Regions from separate parts of the Serratia sp. AS12 genome, predicted to be linked through region 2. Evidence: predicted binding sites of a transcription regulator. Region 2 holds the regulator's gene; each other region holds the start of a gene.

Region 1 (5,413 bases), 1.8 Mb from region 2:
CAACAACGAATACGAAGTGTGGGACTCGGAAGCGCGCTGCCAGGGTTTTGGCCGGCCGATCGCCATCAAACATATCCGCCCGGTGATGCCGTTGCTGATGATGCGCGCTTCGATGGAAGCCCAGCAGCGCTTTGCGCCCGATCTGCGGCCGTACCTGATCTCCCGTTCCGGCTGTGCCGGCATGCAGCGCTACGTGCAGACCTGGAGCGGCGACAACCGCACCAACTGGCAAACCCTGCGCTACAACATCCGCATGGGATTGGGCATGAGCCTGTCCGGATTGTATAACCTGGGGCACGACGTCGGCGGTTTTTCCGGCGACAAACCGGACGCCGAACTGCTGGTGCGCTGGGTGCAAAACGGCGTGATGCACCCGCGTTTCACCATTCACTCCTGGAACGACGACGCGACGGTTAACGAGCCGTGGATGTATCCGGCCGCCACGCCGGCCGTCCGCGAGGCGATCAACCTGCGCTATCGCCTGATGCCCTATTTCTACACCTTGCTGTGGCAGGCCAGCGCCGACGACGAGCCGATGCTGCGCCCGACCTTCCTCGATCACGAGCATGATGAACGTACGCTGAACGAGACCGACGATTTTATGATTGGCCGCGATTTGCTGGTGGCCAGCGTGGTGGAGCAGGGGCAGCGTGCGCGTTCGGTCTATCTGCCGGATAACGGCGAAGGCTGGTACTGCTTCCACAGCGGCCAGTGGTTCAGCGGTGGCCAGACGGTGGTGCTGGATGCGCCGCTGGAGCGTTTGCCGCTGTTGGTGCGCGCCGGGGCGGCGTTGCCGCTGTCATCTCGCTTGGCGCACGTCGACGTTGCCGCCGACGATCGGCGCGAGTTGCAACTGTACCCGTTTAAAGGCTGTGGCAGCGCTTCTGGGCTGTTGTTCGAAGACGACGGGGAAAGTTATGGCTGGCAGCAGGGCAACGCGCTGTGGCTGCGCTGGGAGATGCACAGCGATAATCGGCGCGTCATGCTGAACGTCACCACCGAAGGGCAGTTCAAACCGGCATGGCGAACGCTGATGGTCAGCCTGCCTGCCGGAGAAACGCGGGAACTGTGGATCAACGGTGAGCCGGGCGAGAGTTTTACGCTGAAGTAACGTTATATACCCTAAATAATTGGAGTTGCATCAAGGCGGCCAGAACGTTCATCCCGATGAGCTTACTCAGGTAAGTGATTCGGGTGAGCGGGTGCAGCCAACACAGATGCAACTTCAAGTATGACGGGTAGATTCAGTCGCGCGTTTTTTTCGCGGCTTCTTGGCGACGGTGATAGTTTTCACTTCGCTTTCCACCCAGCCATCCTGCAGGCGGGTTTTCAGCAGTTCGCCAACCTGCGCCTGTTTGGTGGTTTTCAGCACTTCGCCGCGCGGGGTTTGCGTCACGCTGTAGCCGCGCGCCAGCGTCGCCAACGGGCTGACCGCTTCGAGCTGGCTGCAGGCCACGCCGAAACGCTGGCGGTAAGCATTGAGTTGGCGCTCCAGCGCCTGCTGCAAACGGTATTCCTGTTGCTGCACGCGTTGCTGATAACGGTGAATGCGCGCCTGCGGCTGTACCTGCGCCAAACGTTGTTGCACCCGATCGCTGCGGCGTGAAGACAGGCGCAGCTGGTTTTGCATGCCGTCTTCCAACCGGCGTTGCAGCTTGAACAACAGCGTCTGCTGGCGCGCCAGGCGCAGGTGCGGATGCTGTTGCTGCAAACGGTGGTTGATGCGGGTGAACTGCTGTTGACGCTGGGCCAGATAGTAATCCATCGCCATTTCCATCCGCTGCTGCTGGGATTGCAACTGACGCAACAGCTCCAACTGATTGCGGCTGACCAGTTCGGCGGCGGCGGAAGGGGTTGGCGCACGCAGATCGGCGACAAAGTCGGCAATGGTGACGTCGGTTTCATGGCCGACGGCGCTGACGATCGGAATGCGGCTGGCGAATATCGCCCGCGCTACGCGTTCGTCGTTAAAACTCCACAGGTCTTCCAGCGAGCCGCCGCCACGGCCGACGATCAGCACGTCGCATTCGTCGCGGCGGTTGGCCGTTTCGATGGCGCGCACGATCTGCAATGGCGCTTCTGCGCCCTGCACCGAGGTCGGGTAGATAACGATGGGCAGAGAAGGATCGCGCCGTTGCAGCACTTGCAGCACATCGTGCAGCGCTGCGCCGCTGGCGGAGGTGATCACCCCGACGCGTTTGGCCGGGCTGGGCAGCGGTTGTTTGAACTGTTGGTCGAACAGGCCTTCGGCGCTCAGGCGCTGTTTCAGTTGATCGAATTGCTGTTGCAGCAGGCCGTCGCCGGCGGGTTGCATGCTTTCGGCAATCAGCTGATAGTCGCCGCGCGGCTCGTACAGCGTGATGCTGGCGCGAACCAACACTTGCTGGCCGTTTTGCGGGCGGAAGGTGGTGCGGCGGTTGCTGTTGCGGAACATCGCACAACGCACCTGCGCGCGGTCGTCTTTCAGCGTGAAATACCAGTGGCCGGAAGCCGGTTGAGAGAAGTTGGAGATCTCGGCGGAGAGCCAAATCTGGCCCATTTCCATTTCCAGCAGCTGTCGAACCGTCTGATTCAGGCGGCTTACGGTAAAAATAGACGGCGAGACAGGTAGCGACATGTGACCCAGATCAAATTCCAAAACAACCACTTAATTGGTCGATACTACAGGGCTGAAAAAGGTAATCAAGAGTTTTTGTGAGAAAGTGCTGGAGGCAACCGATTACGCTCTGTATAATGCCGCGGCAATATTTTATCTTTTTCACAGCCCACTCTGGTGAGATATTGCCCATGCTACGTATCGCGAAAGAAGCACTAACATTTGACGACGTTCTCCTGGTTCCAGCTCACTCTACGGTTCTGCCTAATACCGCTGAGCTCGGCACCCAATTGACCAAAACCATCCGCCTGAATATCCCTATGCTGTCCGCAGCCATGGATACCGTAACCGAAGCTGGCCTGGCCATTGCGCTGGCGCAAGAAGGCGGCCTGGGCTTCATTCACAAAAACATGTCTATCGAGCGTCAGGCTGAAGAAGTCCGCCGCGTGAAAAAACATGAAAGCGGCGTAGTTACCGACCCGCAAGCCGTGACCCCCTCCACCACGCTGAAAGAAGTGAAAGAACTGACCGCGCGTAACGGCTTTGCCGGCTACCCGGTAGTGACCGAAGAGAACGAACTGGTCGGTATCATCACCGGCCGTGACGTGCGCTTCGTGACCGATCTGAACCAGCCTGTTACCGCCGTGATGACGCCGAAAGAGCGCCTGGTCACGGTGAAAGAGGGTGAAGCGCGTGAAGTCGTGCTGCAAAGAATGCACGAAAAACGCGTTGAGAAAGCGCTGGTGGTGGACGACAACTTCCATCTGCTGGGCATGATCACCGTAAAAGACTTCCAGAAGGCGGAGCGCAAGCCAAACGCCTGTAAGGACGAACATGGCCGCCTGCGCGTTGGCGCAGCGGTTGGCGCCGGTGCCGGCAACGAAGAGCGCGTTGACGCGCTGGTCGCTGCAGGCGTTGACGTACTCCTGATCGACTCCTCTCACGGCCATTCCGAAGGCGTATTGCAGCGCATCCGCGAAACCCGCGCTAAATACCCGGATCTGCAGATCGTTGGCGGCAACGTCGCTACGGCCTCCGGCGCCAAAGCGCTGGCTGACGCCGGCGTGAGCGCGGTGAAAGTGGGTATCGGCCCTGGCTCCATCTGTACCACTCGCATCGTGACCGGCGTGGGCGTACCGCAGATCACCGCTATCGCCGACGCGGTTGAAGCGCTGGAAGGCACCGGCATCCCGGTTATCGCCGACGGCGGCATCCGCTTCTCCGGTGACATCGCCAAAGCCATCGCGGCCGGCGCATCCTGCGTGATGGTCGGCTCCATGCTGGCGGGCACCGAAGAATCACCGGGCGAAATCGAGCTGTACCAGGGCCGTTCGTTCAAATCCTACCGCGGTATGGGCTCGCTGGGCGCCATGTCCAAAGGCTCTTCCGACCGTTACTTCCAAACCGATAACGCCGCCGACAAACTGGTGCCGGAAGGTATCGAAGGCCGCGTGGCTTACAAAGGCATGCTGAAAGCGATCGTGCACCAGCAAATGGGCGGTCTGCGCTCTTGCATGGGCCTGACCGGCTGCGCCACCATCGACGATCTGCGCACCAAGGCTGAATTTGTGCGCATCAGCGGCGCCGGCATTCAGGAAAGCCACGTGCATGACGTGACCATCACCAAAGAGTCACCGAACTACCGCATGGGTTAATGCTTGACCCTCTCCTGCGGGAGAGGCCGGGGCGGGGGGCTTGGCTCCTCGCCCCGAAACCTTATTTTTCGCTCTTTTTCTCTGTTGCTGGAATTCGCCTCACATGACAAATAATATCCATAAGCATCGCATCCTTATTCTGGATTTTGGTTCGCAATACACTCAACTGGTAGCACGCCGCGTGCGCGAAATCGGCGTTTACTGCGAGCTGTGGGCCTGGGACGTTAGCGAAGAGCAAATCCGCGAATTCAATCCAAGCGGCATCATCCTTTCCGGCGGCCCGGAGAGCACCACCGAACATAACAGCCCGCGTGCGCCAGAATACGTGTTCACCGCCGGTGTGCCGGTACTGGGCGTATGCTACGGCATGCAGACCATGGCGATGCAGCTGGGCGGCCATGTGCAGGGTTCCAACGAGCGTGAGTTCGGCTATGCGCAGGTGGAAGTGACCACCGACAGCGCGCTGGTTCGCGGCATCGAAGACGCGCTCAGCGCTGCCGGCAAACCGCTGCTGGACGTGTGGATGAGCCACGGCGACAAAGTGACCGCCATCCCTTCCGACTTCGTGACCGTCGCCAGCACCGATACCTGCCCGTTCGCCATTATGGCCAACGAAGAAAAACGCTTCTACGGCGTGCAGTTCCACCCGGAAGTGACCCACACCCGTCAGGGCCAGCGCATGCTGGAGCGTTTCGTGCTGGATATCTGCCAGTGTGAAGCCCTGTGGACGCCTGCGACCATCATCGAAGATGCGGTTGAGCGTATCCGCGAGCAAGTGGGTGAAGATCACGTGATCCTCGGCCTGTCCGGCGGCGTGGATTCTTCCGTTACCGCCATGCTGCTGCACCGCGCCATCGGCAAACGCCTGACCTGCGTGTTTGTCGACAACGGCCTGCTGCGCCTGAACGAAGCCGACCAGGTGCTGGATATGTTCGGCGACCATTTTGGCCTGAACATCGTGCACGTTGCGGCGGAAGAGCGCTTCCTGAGCGCACTGGCCGGCGTTGACGAGCCGGAAGCCAAGCGCAAGATCATCGGCCGCGTATTCGTTGAAGTGTTCGACGAAGAAGCCTGCAAGCAAGACGAAGTGAAATGGCTGGCGCAAGGCACCATCTATCCGGACGTGATTGAATCCGCCGCTTCCGCCACCGGCAAAGCGCAC
Region 2 (5,413 bases):
GCGGCGCAGGAACTGCACCGGGTGCCTTCGGCGGTTAGCTATACTGTGCGGCAACTGGAACAATGGCTGGCGGTACCGCTATTTGAACGGCGTCATCGCGATGTAGAACTGACGCCGGCCGGCACGCTGTTTATTCAGGAAGCGCGCGGTGTCATCAAAAAAATGCTCGACACTCGCAGACAGTGCCAGCAGGTGGCCAATGGTTGGCGTGGTCAATTAAAAATCGCGGTGGATATCATCGTCAAACCGCAGCGCTGCCGTCAGCTGGTGCTGGATTTTTACCGCCATTTCCCCGATGTCGAGCTGTTGGTCCAACCCGAAGTGTTTAACGGCGTATGGGATGCGCTGGTGGATGGACGCGCCGATATGGCGATCGGCGCTACGCGGGCGGTGCCGGTTGGCGGTGGTTTTGCCTTTCGCGACATGGGCGACATGCGTTGGTTGTGTGTCGCCAGCCCACAGCATCCATTAGCGGGGTTGGATGGCCTGCTGAATGATGATCAGCTCCGGCCTTTCCCTTCGCTGTGTCTGGAGGATACGTCACGCAATCTGCCCAAGCGGGTTACCTGGACGCTGGACAATCAACGGCGGCTGGTGGTGCCGGATTGGGCCTCTGCGGTGGATTGTCTGTGTGCTGGGTTGTGCGTCGGCATGATGCCTGCGCATCAGGTGCTGCCGTTGGTGCAGCGTGGCGAGTTGGTGGCGCTGCAACTGCAACAGCCATTTCCCGCCAGCCCATGCTGCCTGACCTGGCAGCAGAATACCCCATCGCCGGCGATGGCCTGGCTGCTTGATTATCTGGGGGATAGCGAAACCTTGAATCAGGAATGGTTAAGCGAAGTGACGCCGGAAACCGCCTTGGCTCCCGGCGCTGGCGACTAGCGGCGGTAATCGATGAAGGGACCGTCGGCGACCGAGCGGCGTTCAACCAGCTTCGGATGTACTTCAATGACTTGCGATTCTTCACGCTTGCTGATGATGCGATCCAGCAGCATGGTGAACGCCATCTCGCCCAAACGCTCTTTGGGCTGATGGATGGTCGTCAGTGCCGGCGTGAAATAGCGGGCGTTGCGCACATTATCGTAACCAATAACGGAAATATCCTGCGGTACGCGTAACCCCAGCTCATCAGCGGCGCAAATAGCACCCATTGCCATGATGTCGCCGCCGCAGAATACCGCCGTCGGGCGCTGTTTCTGCGATAATATCTGGTGCATGGCCTTGTAGCCGGATTCCGGTTCGAAGTCACCCTGTACAATCCACTCGTCGCGTACCTCGATATTGGCTTCTTCCATGGCTTTTAAAAAGCCCTGATGGCGGCCGCCGCCGGTATTGCGCGCTAATTGGCCCGGAATGGCGCCAATCTCACGGTGGCCACGCTCGATCAGATAGCGGCCGGCCAGATAACCGCCTTCGAAGGCGTTGTCGATAATGGTATCGGTAAAATCACCGCGCGCTGCGCCCCAGTCCATGACCACCATCGGGATGTTACGGTAATCTTCCAGCATCCCCAGCAATTGATCCGGGTATTCAGAGCACATCACCAGCAGGCCATCGACGCGTTTTTGCGCCAGCATCGCCAGATAAGCGCGTTGCTTGTCCAGGTTATTGTGCGAGTTACACAGGATCAGCGTATAGCCTTTGCTGTAACAGCTGTTTTCCACCGCCTCGATCACTTCGGCGAAATAGGGCGCTTCGCTGGAGGTAGCCAGCAGACCGATAGATTTAGTGTGATTGACTTTCAGGCTGCGCGCCACGGCGCTGGGAGAATAGTGCAGCTCTTTGATCGCGGCCGCAACGGCCGCTTTAGTCTCTTCGGCGACGAAACGAGTCTTATTGATGACGTGCGAAACGGTGGTGGTGGAAACGCCAGCGCGTTTGGCCACATCTTTAATCGTTGCCATGTAAAGAATGACTCCTGAACTCACATGTTGCAGCATGTAAGTGTGATGTTAATCGTTTGCCTGCGTAGATCCTTCTTCCAAATAAGCGAAGCTGAGTTTTTAGTGTGTTGAAGTCGTCAGCGTTTGGTCAGGAGGGCATTTTTGCCGGTACGCAGTTGTGAACTGCGAATTTTGTCCCATATTGAGCCAAAGTGGAAGAGGTAATCAGTATTATAAACCGGGAAATGATAACAAGATTTTATTGTCTAACTGTGGGAAAATGGGTTGACGCATTAATTGTGTGCCTTTTATCCTTGGGATAACCCGTCTGAAAAGGAGTTGTAATGGATACCGATCTGAAAATGTCACTGTTCACCACTGTGTGTGCGCTGGCCGTTATTATTGCTTTTAGCTTCACCGCGGCGTTGAACTGATCCCCGGTTGTCACACAGGCGCAGTCCGCAGTCCGCTGTGCCTGTTCGCATTTTCCCGCCGCTACGTCAGATTTTTCCCCAAGTGCTCCGTTCACTCACACCCGGATGTCTTCCATGCGGCTTCGTTAAACTGTGGTCTGAGAACGACGAAAGGGCCTAAGGTCAGGTAGGCGGTGAGGCGTGCGGCTGGGGGGAGAGCCAGCCGCGGAGGCGATTATCGAATGGTTTTCGGCGTTACCACACGGCGGGCGCCAATGTAGTGGTTTTGCCAGTAGTCGTTGTCCAACTGGCTGATACGGATTTCCTCACCGGTACGCGGTGACTGAATGAATTTGCCGTTGCCCAGATAGACGCCGACGTGATCGGCCACGCCACGGTTGTTGATACGGAAGAACACCAGGTCACCGCTTTCCAGCTCGTTTTTCTTGATCGGCGCCGCGTCGCGCAGGTGATACATCTCGTTGGCAGTACGCGGCATCTTGATTTTCACTACGTCTTTATAGGCGTAATAAATCAGACCGCTACAGTCAAAACCGGTTCTTGGTGAGGTGCCGCCCCAGCGATAAGGTTTGCCCATTTGATCCATCAGCTTGGCCATCGCGGTTTGCTTGGCGTGCTGATAGCGTTTTTTGTGCGCCGGGCTGAGTTTCAGCGGCTTTTCGTCGCGAGCCAATTTAGCGGTGGCCATACCGGGTTCCCGGTGGCGGCCATAGCCTTTTTTGTAGCCCTTTTTCGGCGGGGTCACTTTGATCTTGGCTATTTTCTGGGTTTGGTGTTTCGATTTTGCGCTGACGATCTTTTTAGCGGTTTTCTCTGTTTTGGCTTTGGAAACCTTGGCAGTTTTTTGCGGAGCAGTGACTTTCACTTTTTTGCTGACCTTTGCCGCTTTCTTTTTCTTGCGGTCATCCGGCCGAGCTTCATTAACGTGGCTCTTGCGCTGCTCGGCGGCAATACGCGCCTGTGGCGCAGCGTGCGCCAGATTTAAGAATAGCTGTGTAAACAACAGCACAAAAAGCGTAAGAATTAAACGCATGTCGACGTTACCAACCTTGGCCCCGAAACAGATATCGAAAGAATGACAGTATTCCCCAATTTCGCCATATAAAACAGCGAAGAACTCATAAATGATAATCCATATTGTGAGAAAACGTTAACAGCATTTTTTTTGCCGAAAAATCAATCCGTTGGTGTATAAAAAATCACCTTTGGCCGCTGTTGGAATTATTAAAGGGGGATCAGGAGGCGGAAAAATATATTAGTGAAATGGTCGGATTAAAAATGTTATTCTGAGCGTATGTTTTAACCGGAATGGCCTTTGCCGGTAAGATGCGATTGGCAACGGGGAATACCCTTGCAAAAGATGGCGTTTTCTTGCGACTGTTCCAGCCGCTACAATAGCCAGTGTGATGCATGTTGTAGCCATGATATGTGGCTTGAGGAAGCAATAAATGACGACGATTGAAAAAATTCAGCAGCAGATCGGTGAGAACCCAATTCTGCTGTACATGAAAGGTTCACCGAAATTGCCAAACTGCGGTTTCTCTGCGCAAGCGGTGCAGGCGCTGTCTGCCTGTGGCGAGCGCTTTGCCTACGTTGATATTCTGCAGAATCCGGACATCCGCTCCGAGTTGCCGAAATACGCCAACTGGCCGACTTTCCCACAGCTGTGGGTAGACGGTGAGCTGGTAGGCGGCTGTGATATCATTATCGAAATGTATCAGCGCGGCGAATTGCAACAGCTGATCAAAGAAACGGCAGAGAAGTACAAAGAGCAAGAAGACCAGCAGCCATAACGGCTCGGGTTTATTGCAAGAAGACATCGGGCGGCGCCAGTGCAAACTGGGCCGCCCGATTTATTTGTGGCTTAGTCGGTATTACCGATGGCCAGCGGCCATCCGCCAAGGCGTTTCCAGCGGTTAACCAGCTCGCAGAACAGTTGAGCGGTTTGTTCGGTGTCGTACAGGGCCGAATGCGCCTGGGTGCTGTCGAACGGAATATCGGCGGCAATGCAGGCTTTGGCCAGCACGGTTTGCCCCAACACCAGCCCGCTCAGCGCGGCAGTGTCAAAGGTGGCGAACGGGTGGAAAGGGTTGCGCTTCAGGCTTGCGCGCTCTGCTGCGGCCATCAGGAAACTGTGATCAAAGTTGGCATTGTGCGCCACGATAATCGCCCGGTTACAGCCACGATCCTTGATGCCTTTACGCACCGCTTTAAAAATGCTGTGCAACGCGTCGTATTCACTGACTGCGCCACGCAGCGGGTTATGTGGATCGATACCGTTGAATGCCAGCGCTTCCGGTTGCAGGTTGGCGCCTTCAAAAGGTTCAACGTGAAAGTGCAGGGTTTCATCCTGCTGCAACCAGCCTTCTTCGTCCATTTTTAACGTAACGGCGGCAATCTCCAGCAGCGCGTCGGTTTTGGCATTAAATCCGGCGGTTTCTATATCTATCACTACGGGATAAAACCCACGAAAACGACCACTCAGGGCGTTAAGATCACTTTTTTCGGCCATCAGTTTCTTATCTTCATCGAATACAGCGCGCATTATGGCAAATTTTACGCCCGGTTGCAGGCGGTTATCGCAGGCATAACAAGAAGGGCGCCGAAAGCGCCCCTTATCGGTCTCAGTGGCCGAGACCCTGACCGGCGTGTTTGTTCTCGATCAGTTCGATCTTATAACCGTCCGGATCTTCGACAAAGGCAATAATCGTGGTGCCGCCCTTGACCGGCCCGGCTTCACGGCTCACTTTGCCGCCGGCATTACGAATGCTGTCGCAGGTGGTGGCTACATCGTCGACGCCCAACGCCAGATGGCCGAACGCGGTGCCCATCTCGTAGCTGTCGGTGCCCCAGTTGTAGGTCAGCTCAATCACCGCGCCTTCGCTTTCATCGGTATAACCGACAAATGCCAACGAGTATTTGTATTCTGGGTTCTCGCTGGTACGCAGCAGGCGCATGCCTAATACCTTGGTATAGAAGTCGATGGAGCGTTGCAGGTCACCGACGCGGATCATGGTATGGAGTAAGCGCATAATTCCTCTGATTGGATGTGCCGTCGTCAACGGCGAATGGATCTTAGCGAAACTCAGTATAGCG
Region 3 (5,413 bases), 1.7 Mb from region 2:
TCAGGCACGAAATAGGCGCGCTTATCCAGCGGGACATAGCCCACCGCTTCACCACGCTGTGAAAGCTCCGCACAGGCCGCATGCAACAGGTGACTGCGCCCACCGCCCTCGCGAGACCAGAAATAGATATAACTGCCATGTTCCTGACGAACGGCGGACTGGATCGCGCTCAATAGGGATGGGTTCTCGCCCGGATAAAAACTGGCAAAAGTTTCATCATCGGGAAGATAAAGTGGCAGTGACAGCTGTGCCGGCGTATTCAGGGAAGCACCTCAACCAAAACTGGCAGGAAAACGCGGTAAGTCTATCACAAAAAGCGGGCTCTGTTGAACCGGCAGGATTTTATGCCGCAATAGTGAGCAACGGGCCCCACTGGCGACAAGCCAACGCATTGCCATTGCGGGTGAAATTTGTATTTTATCCAAGGATTATCCTAGTATAGAAAGGCGAAATGCAGTCACCATAAACAAGGTTTCTACAAGGACATAGACAATGAAAGTATGGAATAAAGTGCTTTTGGCCTCAATCATTGGGCTGTTGGTTGCCGGCTGTGATGACTCATCCAAGGTCGACGCCAATCTTGAGAAAGCCAAAGACAGCGCAGATCAGATGAAAGACGCCGCACAGAAAAAAGCGGACGATCTGACCGATAAAGCGGAAGCTACCGCCAAGGACATCAAAAAAGAGGCGTCCACTCAGGCTGACCAGCTTAAAGACAAGGCTTCAGCCATTAAAGACGACGCCTCCAAGCAGGCGGAAGCGATCACCAATGATGCCAAGGCCAAAGCCGACGCCATCAAGAATGACGCCACCCAACAAAGCCAACAGTTGGTCGAGCAGGCTAAATCCATTAAAAACGATGCCATCAGTGGCGCCAAGGATCTGACCGAAGAAGCCAAAGCGAAAACCGAAGCCATTAAAAACAGCGCTGAGAACAAAGCGGAAGAATTAAAAAATGATGCCAACGCTGTAGGGACGGAAAACACCCCGCCAGCCAAGCAGCAGTGATAAAAATCGAGTCTCAAAAGCAAAGTAAGGAGCAGTAAATGGGGATTATTTCCTGGATTATCTTCGGTCTCATCGCCGGTATTTTAGCCAAGTGGATCATGCCAGGCAAAGACGGTGGCGGTTTTATTCTGACTATCGTGTTGGGTATTGTCGGCGCCGTGGTCGGTGGCTATATCAGCACCTTCTTTGGTTATGGCAGAGTTGACGGTTTCAACTTCGGCAGCTTCGTGGTGGCGGTGATCGGCGCTATCGTGGTGCTGTTCGTTTACCGTAAAATCCGCAGTTAACGGATGACTCATTAACGAAACGGGCAGCCCTTTGGCTGCCCGTTTTTATTTACTTCAGCTCTGCCGGCGTTTCGATAACGTCCTCTTCCTTGCGGTACAGGCTGATGACCTTGAACAGCAGGCTGAGGCCGATACCGACGATAGTCGCCAGCGCCATGCCCTTCAGCTCCGCCGCCCCGATATGCACCTTGGCGCCGCTAACGCCGATAATCAGGATCACCGAAGTCAGGATCAGGTTCTGCGCCTTGTTGTAATCCACTTTGGATTCAATCAGCACGCGAATGCCGGAAGCCCCGATCACCCCATACAACAACAGTGAAACTCCCCCCATCACCGGTACAGGCACCGCCTGGATGGCCGCAGCCAGCTTGCCGACGCAGGAAAGCAGAATCGCCAGAATGGCCGCGCCGCCGATCACCCAGGTACTGTAAACCTTGGTGATCGCCATCACGCCGATATTCTCGCCGTAGGTGGTGTTCGGCGTTGAGCCGAAGAAACCGGAAATCACCGTCGAGATACCGTTGGCAAACATCGAGCGATGCAGGCCCGGATCGCGGAGCAGGTCTTTCTTCACGATATTTGCGGTCACGACCAGGTGCCCAACGTGCTCGGCGATCACCACCAGCGCAGCCGGCAAGATGGTGAAGATGGCGAACCATTCAAAACGCGGGGTATAGAAAGTCGGCAGCGCAAACCAGTGCGCCTCGCGGATTGGCGTCAAATCCACCACGCCCATAAAGAACGACAGCGCATACCCCACCAGCACGCCAATCAGGATCGGAATTATCGCCAGAAAACCGCGGAACAGCACCGAGCCCAGAATGGTCACGCCCAGCGTCACCAGTGAAATGGTCACGGTAGTGGTATCCGCATTGGTGCCCTCGGCCGGCAACAGGCCCGCCATATTGGCCGCCACGCCCGCCAGCTCCAGGCCGATAACGGCAACAATCGCCCCCATCGCCGCCGGCGGGAATACCACATCCAGCCAGCCGGTACCGGCTTTTTTGACGATCAGCGCCACCAGGCAAAACAGCACGCCGCACATGATGAAACCACCCAACGCTACCTCATAACCCAGCGGCAACAGCAGCAGCACCGGTGAGATAAACGCAAAGCTGGAGCCGAGATAGGCCGGGATCTTGCCCTTGCAGATAAACAGATACAGCAGCGTGCCGACACCGTTGAACAGCAGCACCGTCGCCGGGTTGATCTTGAACAAGATGGGCACCAGCACGGTAGCGCCAAACATGGCGAAAAGATGCTGGAAGCTGAGCGGAATGGTCTGCAGTAGCGGCGGGCGTTCGCTGACGCCAATGACGCGACGGGTCATGGGTGTTTTCCTCTGCTATCCCCGTCCTACTTGCCGCTGCCTCTGCGTTGGCTACGCTCACTCACCCGAATCACTTACCTAAGTAAGCTCATCGGAATTCTCTCGCTTGCCGCCTTGATGCAACATCAATTATTTAGGGGACAGATATGTTTTATGCATAAAAAAGCCGACTCATTAAGTCGGCTAAATTTCTTACTTGGTACCAAATATCTTGTCGCCGGCATCACCCAGGCCCGGCACGATGTATCCTTTCTCGTTCAGACATTGGTCGATGGAGGCGGTGTACAGCTCGACGTCCGGATGCGCTTTCTCCAGCGCAGCGATCCCTTCCGGCGCCGCAACCAGCACCAGCACCTTGATGCTGTTGCAGCCAGCTTTCTTCAGCAGATCGATAGTGGCGATCATCGAACCGCCGGTAGCCAGCATCGGGTCAACAACCAGCGCCAAACGTTCTTCGATATTGGACACCAGTTTCTGGAAATAGGGTACCGGCTCCAGGGTTTCTTCGTCGCGGTAAACGCCAACCACGCTGATACGCGCGCTCGGGACGTGCTCCAGCACCCCTTCCATCATGCCCAGACCTGCACGCAGGATCGGCACAACGGTAATTTTTTTCCCTTTAATCTGGTCTATTTCAACCGGCCCACACCAGCCTTCGATAGTGACTTTTTCCGTCTCCAGATCGGCGGTCGCTTCATAGGTCAGCAAACTACCCACTTCAGAGGCCAGCTCACGGAAGCGTTTGGTGCTGATGTCATTTTCACGCATCAGACCAAGCTTGTGTTTCACCAGCGGGTGTTTCACCTCAACGATCTTCATCATTTTTCTCCTATTAAGGTGGTTGACGGCCAAAAAAATCGCGGGATTATAACTCCTTTTACCGGCCGCGCCACCCACAATAGCCCGATCGGGATCAACTAAAGTTCGAATAACAGTATAGATGACGAAAAAGCGGAGCTGGTTCACAAGCCACTCGCAAACGTTTGCCTGCGCTGTTAGAATTGCCGCGCCTTATTCCGGTATCAACGCCGGATGCACCGTATTCAAACCGCAAACCGTCGTGGGGATCGCGCAGTGACCGACAAAACCTCTCTCAGCTATAAAGACGCAGGTGTCGATATCGATGCTGGCAATGCATTGGTAGACCGCATCAAAGGTGTAGTTAAACAGACCCGCCGCCCGGAAGTGATGGGTGGTCTGGGCGGTTTTGGCGCCCTGTGTGCGTTGCCGCAGAAATACCGCGAGCCGATTCTGGTTTCCGGTACCGACGGCGTAGGCACCAAGCTGCGTCTGGCGATGGACCTGAAACGCCACGACACCATCGGCATCGATCTGGTCGCAATGTGTGTGAACGACCTGGTGGTACAGGGCGCTGAGCCGCTGTTCTTCCTGGATTACTTTGCCACCGGCAAACTGGACGTGGACACCGCGGCCAGCGTCATCACCGGCATCGCCGAAGGCTGCAAGCAGTCCGGCTGTGCGCTGGTGGGGGGTGAAACCGCCGAAATGCCGGGTATGTACCACGGCGAAGATTACGATGTGGCCGGCTTTTGCGTCGGCGTGGTCGAGAAATCCGAAATCATCGACGGCAGCAAAGTGCAGTCCGGTGACGCACTGATCGCGCTGGGCGCTTCAGGCCCGCACTCCAACGGCTACTCGCTGGTGCGCAAAATCCTGGAAGTCAGCAACACCGATCCAACCACCACCGACCTGGAAGGTAAATCGCTGGCTGACCACCTGCTGGAACCAACCAAGATTTACGTGAAATCGGTACTGGAACTGATCGAGAAAATCGACGTGCACGCTATCGCTCACCTGACCGGCGGCGGCTTCTGGGAAAATATCCCGCGCGTGCTGCCGGAAGGCATGCAGGCGGTGATCGACGAATCAAGCTGGCAGTGGCCGGCGGTATTCAGCTGGCTGCAACAGGCCGGTAACGTCAGCCGCCACGAAATGTACCGCACCTTTAACTGTGGCGTGGGCATGGTCATCGCGCTGCCGGAAGAATCCGTTGAACAAGCCATCGCATTGTTGACCGCAGCCGGTGAAAAAGCGTGGAAGATCGGTAAACTGTCCGCATCTTCCGACGAACAACAAGTGGTCATCAACTGATGAAAAAGATCGTGGTGTTGGTCTCCGGCCAGGGGAGCAATCTCCAGGCACTGATCGACGCCTGCCAGCAGGGCCGGATTGCCGCCGACATTGTGGCGGTGTTCAGCAACAAGGCGCAGGCTTACGGCCTGCAACGCGCAGAAGCGGCAGGCATTGCCGCCCATGCGCTGGATGCCAAGGCCTTTGCCGACCGCGCGGCGTTTGACGCTGCGCTGGCTGACGCCATCGACCGGTACCAGCCGGATCTGGTGGTGCTGGCCGGCTATATGCGCATTCTCAGCCCGCAGTTCGTGCAGCGCTATGCAGGCCGCATGCTGAATATCCACCCTTCTCTGCTGCCGAAATACCCTGGGTTGCATACTCACCGACAGGCCATCGACAACGGTGACAGCGAACACGGCACCTCGGTGCACTTCGTGACCGAACAGCTCGACGGCGGCCCGGTGATCCTGCAAGCCAAGGTACCGATTTTCCCCGGCGACGAGGAAGACGAGGTGGTTGAACGGGTGCAAACCCAGGAACACACCATTTACCCGCTGGTGGTGAACTGGTTTGCCGAAGGCCGACTGGCGATGCGTGATAACGCCGCCTGGCTGGACGGCGAACGCCTGCCGGAACAGGGACACGCAGCGGACTGATCGCCTATCTTGATTCACTCCTCAAACCCTGGCTTTTA
Region 4 (5,413 bases), 1.1 Mb from region 2:
ACAGATTTACGTCGCCAGCAAGCGCCGCGCCTGTGATGAAGTGGGCTTCCTTTCCCGCTCTTACGATCTGCCTGCCACCACCAGTGAGGCCGAACTGCTGGCACTGATCGACAAGCTGAACGCCGACGGCGAAATCGACGGCATTCTGGTGCAGTTGCCGCTGCCGGCCGGCATCGATAACGTCAAAGTGCTGGAACGTATCCATCCGGATAAAGACGTCGACGGTTTCCATCCATACAACGTCGGTCGCCTGTGCCAGCGCGCGCCGAAGCTGCGCCCCTGCACCCCACGCGGCATCGTCACCCTGCTCGAGCGTTATAACATCGACACCTACGGCCTAAATGCCGTGGTGGTTGGCGCATCCAACATCGTTGGCCGCCCGATGAGCATGGAGCTGCTGCTGGCCGGTTGCACCACCACCGTGACCCACCGTTTCACCAAGAACCTGCGTCATCATATCGAAAATGCGGATCTGCTGGTGGTGGCGGTCGGTAAACCGGGCTTTATTCCGGGCGACTGGATCAAACCGGGCGCGATCGTGGTCGATGTCGGCATTAACCGTCTGGAAAGTGGTAAAGTGGTCGGTGACGTGGATTTCGATGCCGCCAGTGAGCGTGCAGCCTACATTACCCCGGTTCCGGGTGGCGTTGGCCCGATGACCGTTGCTACACTGATCCAAAATACCTTGCAGGCCTGCGAGGAATATCACGACGTTCAACCTAAATAAGTAAGGCAGTATGGAAACTTTTAATCTGGATAATCACCCGCACGTCGAACTGTGCGACCTGCTCAAGTTCCAGGGCTGGTGTGAAAGCGGCGGTGCCGCCAAAGAAGTCATCGCCGAAGGGTTGGTGAAAGTGAACGGCAAAGTCGAAACGCGCAAACGCTGCAAAATCGTCGCCGATCAGGTGGTGGAGTTTAACGGCGGCCAGGTTGTAGTTAAGCCCTAAGCCCCGCTCCATAGAAAAAGGCGCTGATAATCAGCGCCTTTTTTGTTTGCGGCTGCGCCTGTTACTTACGGCGCCAGGTGGTCCCCTGCGGGCCGTCTTCCAGCACGATACTCATCTCGTTCAACCGATCGCGAGCGGCATCCGCCAGCGCCCAGTCTTTGGCTTTGCGCGCGTCGTTACGCTGCTTGATTAACGCCTCGATCTCCGCCACTTCAGCGTCGTCAGCCTGTGCGCCGCTTTGCAGGAACTGTTCCGGCTCCTGTTGCAGCAGGCCCAGCACCTTCGCCAGCTTGCGCAGTTCCGCCGCCAGCCCGTTGGCCGCCGCCATGTCTTCGCCTTTCAGGCGGTTAACGTCACGTGCCAGATCGAACAGCGCCGAGTAGGCTTCCGGGGTATTGAAATCGTCGTCCATCGCTTCGCGGAAGCGGGCTTCGAAGGCTTCGCCGCCGGCCGGTTGCGCGTTGGCGTCGGTGCCGCGCAGTGCGGTGTACAAACGCTCCAGCGCGGTGCGCGCCTGCTTGAGGTTCTCTTCGCTGTAGTTCAGCTGGCTGCGATAGTGGCCGGACATCAGGAAGTAACGCACCGTCTCGGCATCGTAATGGCCGAGCACGTCGCGGATAGTGAAGAAGTTATCCAGCGATTTCGACATCTTCTCGCGGTCGATCATCACCATGCCGGAGTGCATCCAGTAGTTGACGTACGGGCCGTCGTGGGCGCAGCTGGACTGGGCAATCTCGTTCTCGTGATGCGGGAACATCAGATCCGAACCGCCGCCATGGATGTCGAAATGGGTGCCAAGCTGCTTGCAGTTCATGGCGGAACATTCAATGTGCCAGCCTGGGCGGCCCGCGCCCCACGGCGATTGCCAGCTCGGTTCGCCCGGTTTGGACATCTTCCACAGCACGAAGTCCATCGGGTTGCGCTTCACGTCGTCAATCTCAACGCGCGCGCCGGCCTGCAACTGATCCAGATCCTGGCGTGACAGCAGGCCGTATTGCGGATCGCTATCAATCGAGAACATCACGTCGCCATTGCTGGCTACGTAGGCGTGATCGCGATCGATCAGGCGTTGGGTGATCTCGATGATCTCGGCGATATGCTGGGTGGCGCGCGGCTCTTGATCCGGGCGTTCGATCAGCAGCGAATCGAAGTCCGCGTGCATCTCCGCCAGCATGCGTGCGGTCAGTTGATCGCAGCTTTCGCCGTTTTCTGTCGCGCGGCGGATAATTTTGTCGTCAACGTCGGTCACATTGCGCACATAGTTCAGCGAATAGCCGAGATAACGCAGGTAACGCGCCACCACGTCGAAAGCGACAAAGGTACGCCCGTGGCCGATATGACACAGGTCATAGATGGTTACCCCGCACACGTACATGCCCACTTTACCGGCATGAATGGGTTTGAATTCCTCTTTTTGACGACTCAGGGTATTAAAAATCTTTAGCATCGGGACATTCCGTGGTGTGCGTGATAACAAAAATGATAATTAGGCTGTTCATCCAGCAACGTATTGAAACCCGAAGCCTGATCTAATGCAAGGTTAAGCCCGCGCTTTGCTGCGCCGGGTTGCGCAAATCGGTGAAAAATCAGCGCCCGCCATCATTGTTATAATATAACAATACCCGATTTACCACAGAGCCTGCGCGGTTCAGCCGCTGCTGACTCGTTAAAAGAGATATGTTATAAGGTCGGTCTGAATGTTCACTCGCTCTACGTGACGTCTCACTTCATCTTGTTAGGACTAAAACTATGGTTACTTTCCACACTAATCACGGCGACATCGTTATCAATACCTTTGCTGACAAAGCGCCGGTTACCGTTGAAAACTTCCTGAACTACTGCCGTGCAGGTTTCTACGACAACACTATCTTCCACCGTGTTATCAATGGTTTCATGATTCAGGGCGGCGGTTTTGAGCCAGGCATGAACCAGAAAGACACCAAAGCGACCATCAAGAACGAAGCCAACAACGGTCTGAAAAACACCGTGGGCACCCTGGCGATGGCGCGTACCAACGATCCGCACTCCGCTACCGCTCAGTTCTTCATCAACGTGGCTGACAACGACTTCCTGAACTTCCGCGCTGAGAACGCGCAAGGCTGGGGTTACTGCGTATTTGCCGAAGTGGTTGAAGGCATGGACGTGGTCAACAAGATCAAAGCCGTGAAAACTGGCCGCAGCGGCATGCACCAGGACGTTCCGGTAGAAGACGTGATCGTCACCAGCGTTACCGTCGGCGAGTAATCGCGGCTGCATGAACACGCTGTTCATCGCGGATCTGCACCTATGCGCACAGGAACCGGCAATCACTGCCGGTTTTCTGCGTTTTTTGCGGCACGATGCGATCCACGCCGAAGCCCTGTACATTCTTGGCGATCTGTTCGAAGCCTGGATCGGCGATGACGATCCCGAACCCTTGCACGCGGAGATTGCCGCCGCGCTGAAGACGCTGCAACAAGCCGGCGTGCCCTGCTACTTTATCCACGGCAACCGCGATTTCCTGCTCGGCAAGCGCTTTGCCCGCGCCAGCGGCATGCATCTGCTGCCGGAAGAAAAAGTGCTGGAGCTGTACGGCCGCAAAATCCTGATCCTGCACGGCGACACGCTGTGTACCGACGATCAGGCTTACCAGCGGTTCCGCCGCAAGGTGCACAATCCGTTAATCCAGAAGCTGTTTTTGGCCATGCCACTGCGCTGGCGCCTGAAGATCGCCGCCAAGATGCGCGCTCGCAGCCGGCAGAGCAATCAGGGCAAATCGCAAGCCATTATGGACGTCAACCCGCAGGCGGTTGAGCAGGCGATGCTGAGCCATAACGTTCACTGGATGATCCATGGCCACACCCACCGCCCGGCGGTGCATGAGCTGGAATTGAGCAACGGCAAGGCTCACCGCGTGGTATTGGGCGCCTGGCACACTGAAGGTTCGATGATCAAAGTCAGCGCAGACGCCGTCGAACTGATCCAATTCCCTTTCTAACCCCCTGACTTGCCACGCGAGTGAAAAAATTCGCGTTTTCGACGGTGAAAACCGGCGACGCAACCGTTTTCCTCGCCGTGCGCTCATGGTATGATCTGCGCCCTCATTCGGCCTCCCGCCGCAGGCAACCGGCCGTCGTTTGTACACTTACAGGAGCCTTACACCCATGGGAGCCAACGCCGCTTCAGCCACCAACGCTGGGGTTAAAATCGCAATTGTAATGGGATCGAAAAGTGACTGGGCCACCATGCAGTTCGCGGCCGAAATCCTGACCCAACTCGATGTCCCGTTCCATGTCGAAGTCGTTTCCGCTCATCGCACGCCAGACAAGCTGTTCAGTTTCGCCGAACAGGCAGGCGCCAACGGCTTTGACGTGATCATTGCCGGTGCGGGCGGTGCTGCGCACCTGCCGGGCATGCTGGCGGCGAAAACGCTGGTTCCGGTGCTGGGTGTTCCGGTACAAAGCGCCGCGCTGAGCGGTGTAGACAGCCTGTATTCTATCGTGCAAATGCCACGCGGCATTCCGGTCGGCACCCTGGCGATCGGCAAAGCCGGTGCGGCCAACGCCGCGCTGCTGGCGGCGCAAATTCTGGCGCTGCACGACACCGCGCTGGCGCAACGTCTGGCCGACTGGCGCCAGGCACAGACCGAAGACGTGCTGAACAACCCGGATCCGCGGGAGGAAGCATGAAGCCGGTTTGCGTACTGGGCAACGGCCAACTGGGGCGCATGCTGCGCCAGGCCGGTGAACCGCTGGGCATCGCCGTTTACCCGGTCGGCATCGACGCCGAACCGGAAGCTGTGCCCTATCAAAACAGCGTGATCACCGCCGAAATCGAACGCTGGCCGGAAACCGCGCTGACGCGTGAACTGGCGACCCACAACAGCTTCGTCAATCGCGATATTTTCCCCCGTCTGGCGGACCGCCTGACGCAAAAACAGCTGCTCGATCAGCTCGGCCTGGCCACCGCGCCGTGGCAATTGCTGGCCGATGCCGCCGAGTGGCCGCAGGTGTTCGCCACCCTCGGTGAACTGGCGATCGTCAAACGTCGCGTTGGCGGTTACGACGGCCGCGGTCAATGGCGCTTGCGCCCGGGCCAGGAAGCGGAACTGCCGGCGGATGCCTACGGCGAGTGCATCGTCGAGCAGGGGATTAACTTTTCCGGCGAGGTTTCGCTGGTGGGCGCGCGCGGGCACGACGGTAAGTCGGTGTTCTATCCGCTGACCCATAACCTGCATGAAGAAGGCATTCTGCGCACCAGCGTGGCGCTGCCGCAGCCTGACCCCGCTCTACAACGGCAGGCTGAGCAGATGCTGGCGGCGATCCTCGACGAGCTGAACTACGTCGGCGTGATGGCGATGGAGTGCTTTATCGTTGGCGACAGCCTGCTGATTAACGAGCTGGCACCACGGGTGCACAACAGCGGCCACTGGACGCAAAACGGCGCCTCCATCAGCCAGTTCGAACTACACCTGCGCGCTATTC

Evidence for each region. Region 2 encodes PurR, which represses purine synthesis genes. Its sites were predicted from a motif close to CANGCAAACGTTTGCNTG; they were not measured.
Region 1: a site for PurR is predicted at 2,709-2,726, ahead of guaB (IMP dehydrogenase). Genes of this name have one in related genera too.
Region 3: a site for PurR is predicted at 3,598-3,615, ahead of purM (phosphoribosylformylglycinamidine cyclo-ligase). Genes of this name have one in related genera too.
Region 4: a site for PurR is predicted at 3,984-4,001, ahead of purE (5-(carboxyamino)imidazole ribonucleotide mutase). Genes of this name have one in related genera too.

The regions. Positions count from the first base shown of each region.
Region 1 is NC_015566.1:4,060,800-4,066,212, reverse strand. Features, by position in the region: gene SERAS12_RS18980 (glycoside hydrolase family 31 protein) at 1-1,111, shown strand, start outside; gene xseA (exodeoxyribonuclease VII large subunit) at 1,226-2,617, opposite strand; gene guaB (IMP dehydrogenase) at 2,788-4,251, shown strand; gene guaA (glutamine-hydrolyzing GMP synthase) at 4,355-5,413, shown strand, end outside.
Region 2 is NC_015566.1:2,296,660-2,302,072, forward strand. Features, by position in the region: gene punR (DNA-binding transcriptional activator PunR) at 1-882, shown strand, start outside; gene purR (HTH-type transcriptional repressor PurR) at 879-1,904, opposite strand; gene SERAS12_RS26215 (YnhF family membrane protein) at 2,228-2,317, shown strand; gene SERAS12_RS10755 (C40 family peptidase) at 2,532-3,350, opposite strand; gene SERAS12_RS10760 (Grx4 family monothiol glutaredoxin) at 3,766-4,110, shown strand; gene rnt (ribonuclease T) at 4,182-4,862, opposite strand; gene gloA (lactoylglutathione lyase) at 4,942-5,349, opposite strand.
Region 3 is NC_015566.1:3,977,629-3,983,041, forward strand. Features, by position in the region: gene hda (DnaA inactivator Hda) at 1-263, opposite strand, end outside; gene SERAS12_RS18625 (hypothetical protein) at 493-1,008, shown strand; gene SERAS12_RS18630 (GlsB/YeaQ/YmgE family stress response membrane protein) at 1,047-1,295, shown strand; gene uraA (uracil permease) at 1,345-2,625, opposite strand; gene upp (uracil phosphoribosyltransferase) at 2,818-3,444, opposite strand; gene purM (phosphoribosylformylglycinamidine cyclo-ligase) at 3,700-4,737, shown strand; gene purN (phosphoribosylglycinamide formyltransferase) at 4,737-5,375, shown strand.
Region 4 is NC_015566.1:1,203,526-1,208,938, reverse strand. Features, by position in the region: gene folD (bifunctional methylenetetrahydrofolate dehydrogenase/methenyltetrahydrofolate cyclohydrolase FolD) at 1-727, shown strand, start outside; gene ybcJ (ribosome-associated protein YbcJ) at 738-950, shown strand; gene cysS (cysteine--tRNA ligase) at 1,012-2,397, opposite strand; gene ppiB (peptidylprolyl isomerase B) at 2,700-3,194, shown strand; gene SERAS12_RS05580 (UDP-2,3-diacylglucosamine diphosphatase) at 3,205-3,927, shown strand; gene purE (5-(carboxyamino)imidazole ribonucleotide mutase) at 4,094-4,618, shown strand; gene purK (5-(carboxyamino)imidazole ribonucleotide synthase) at 4,615-5,413, shown strand, end outside.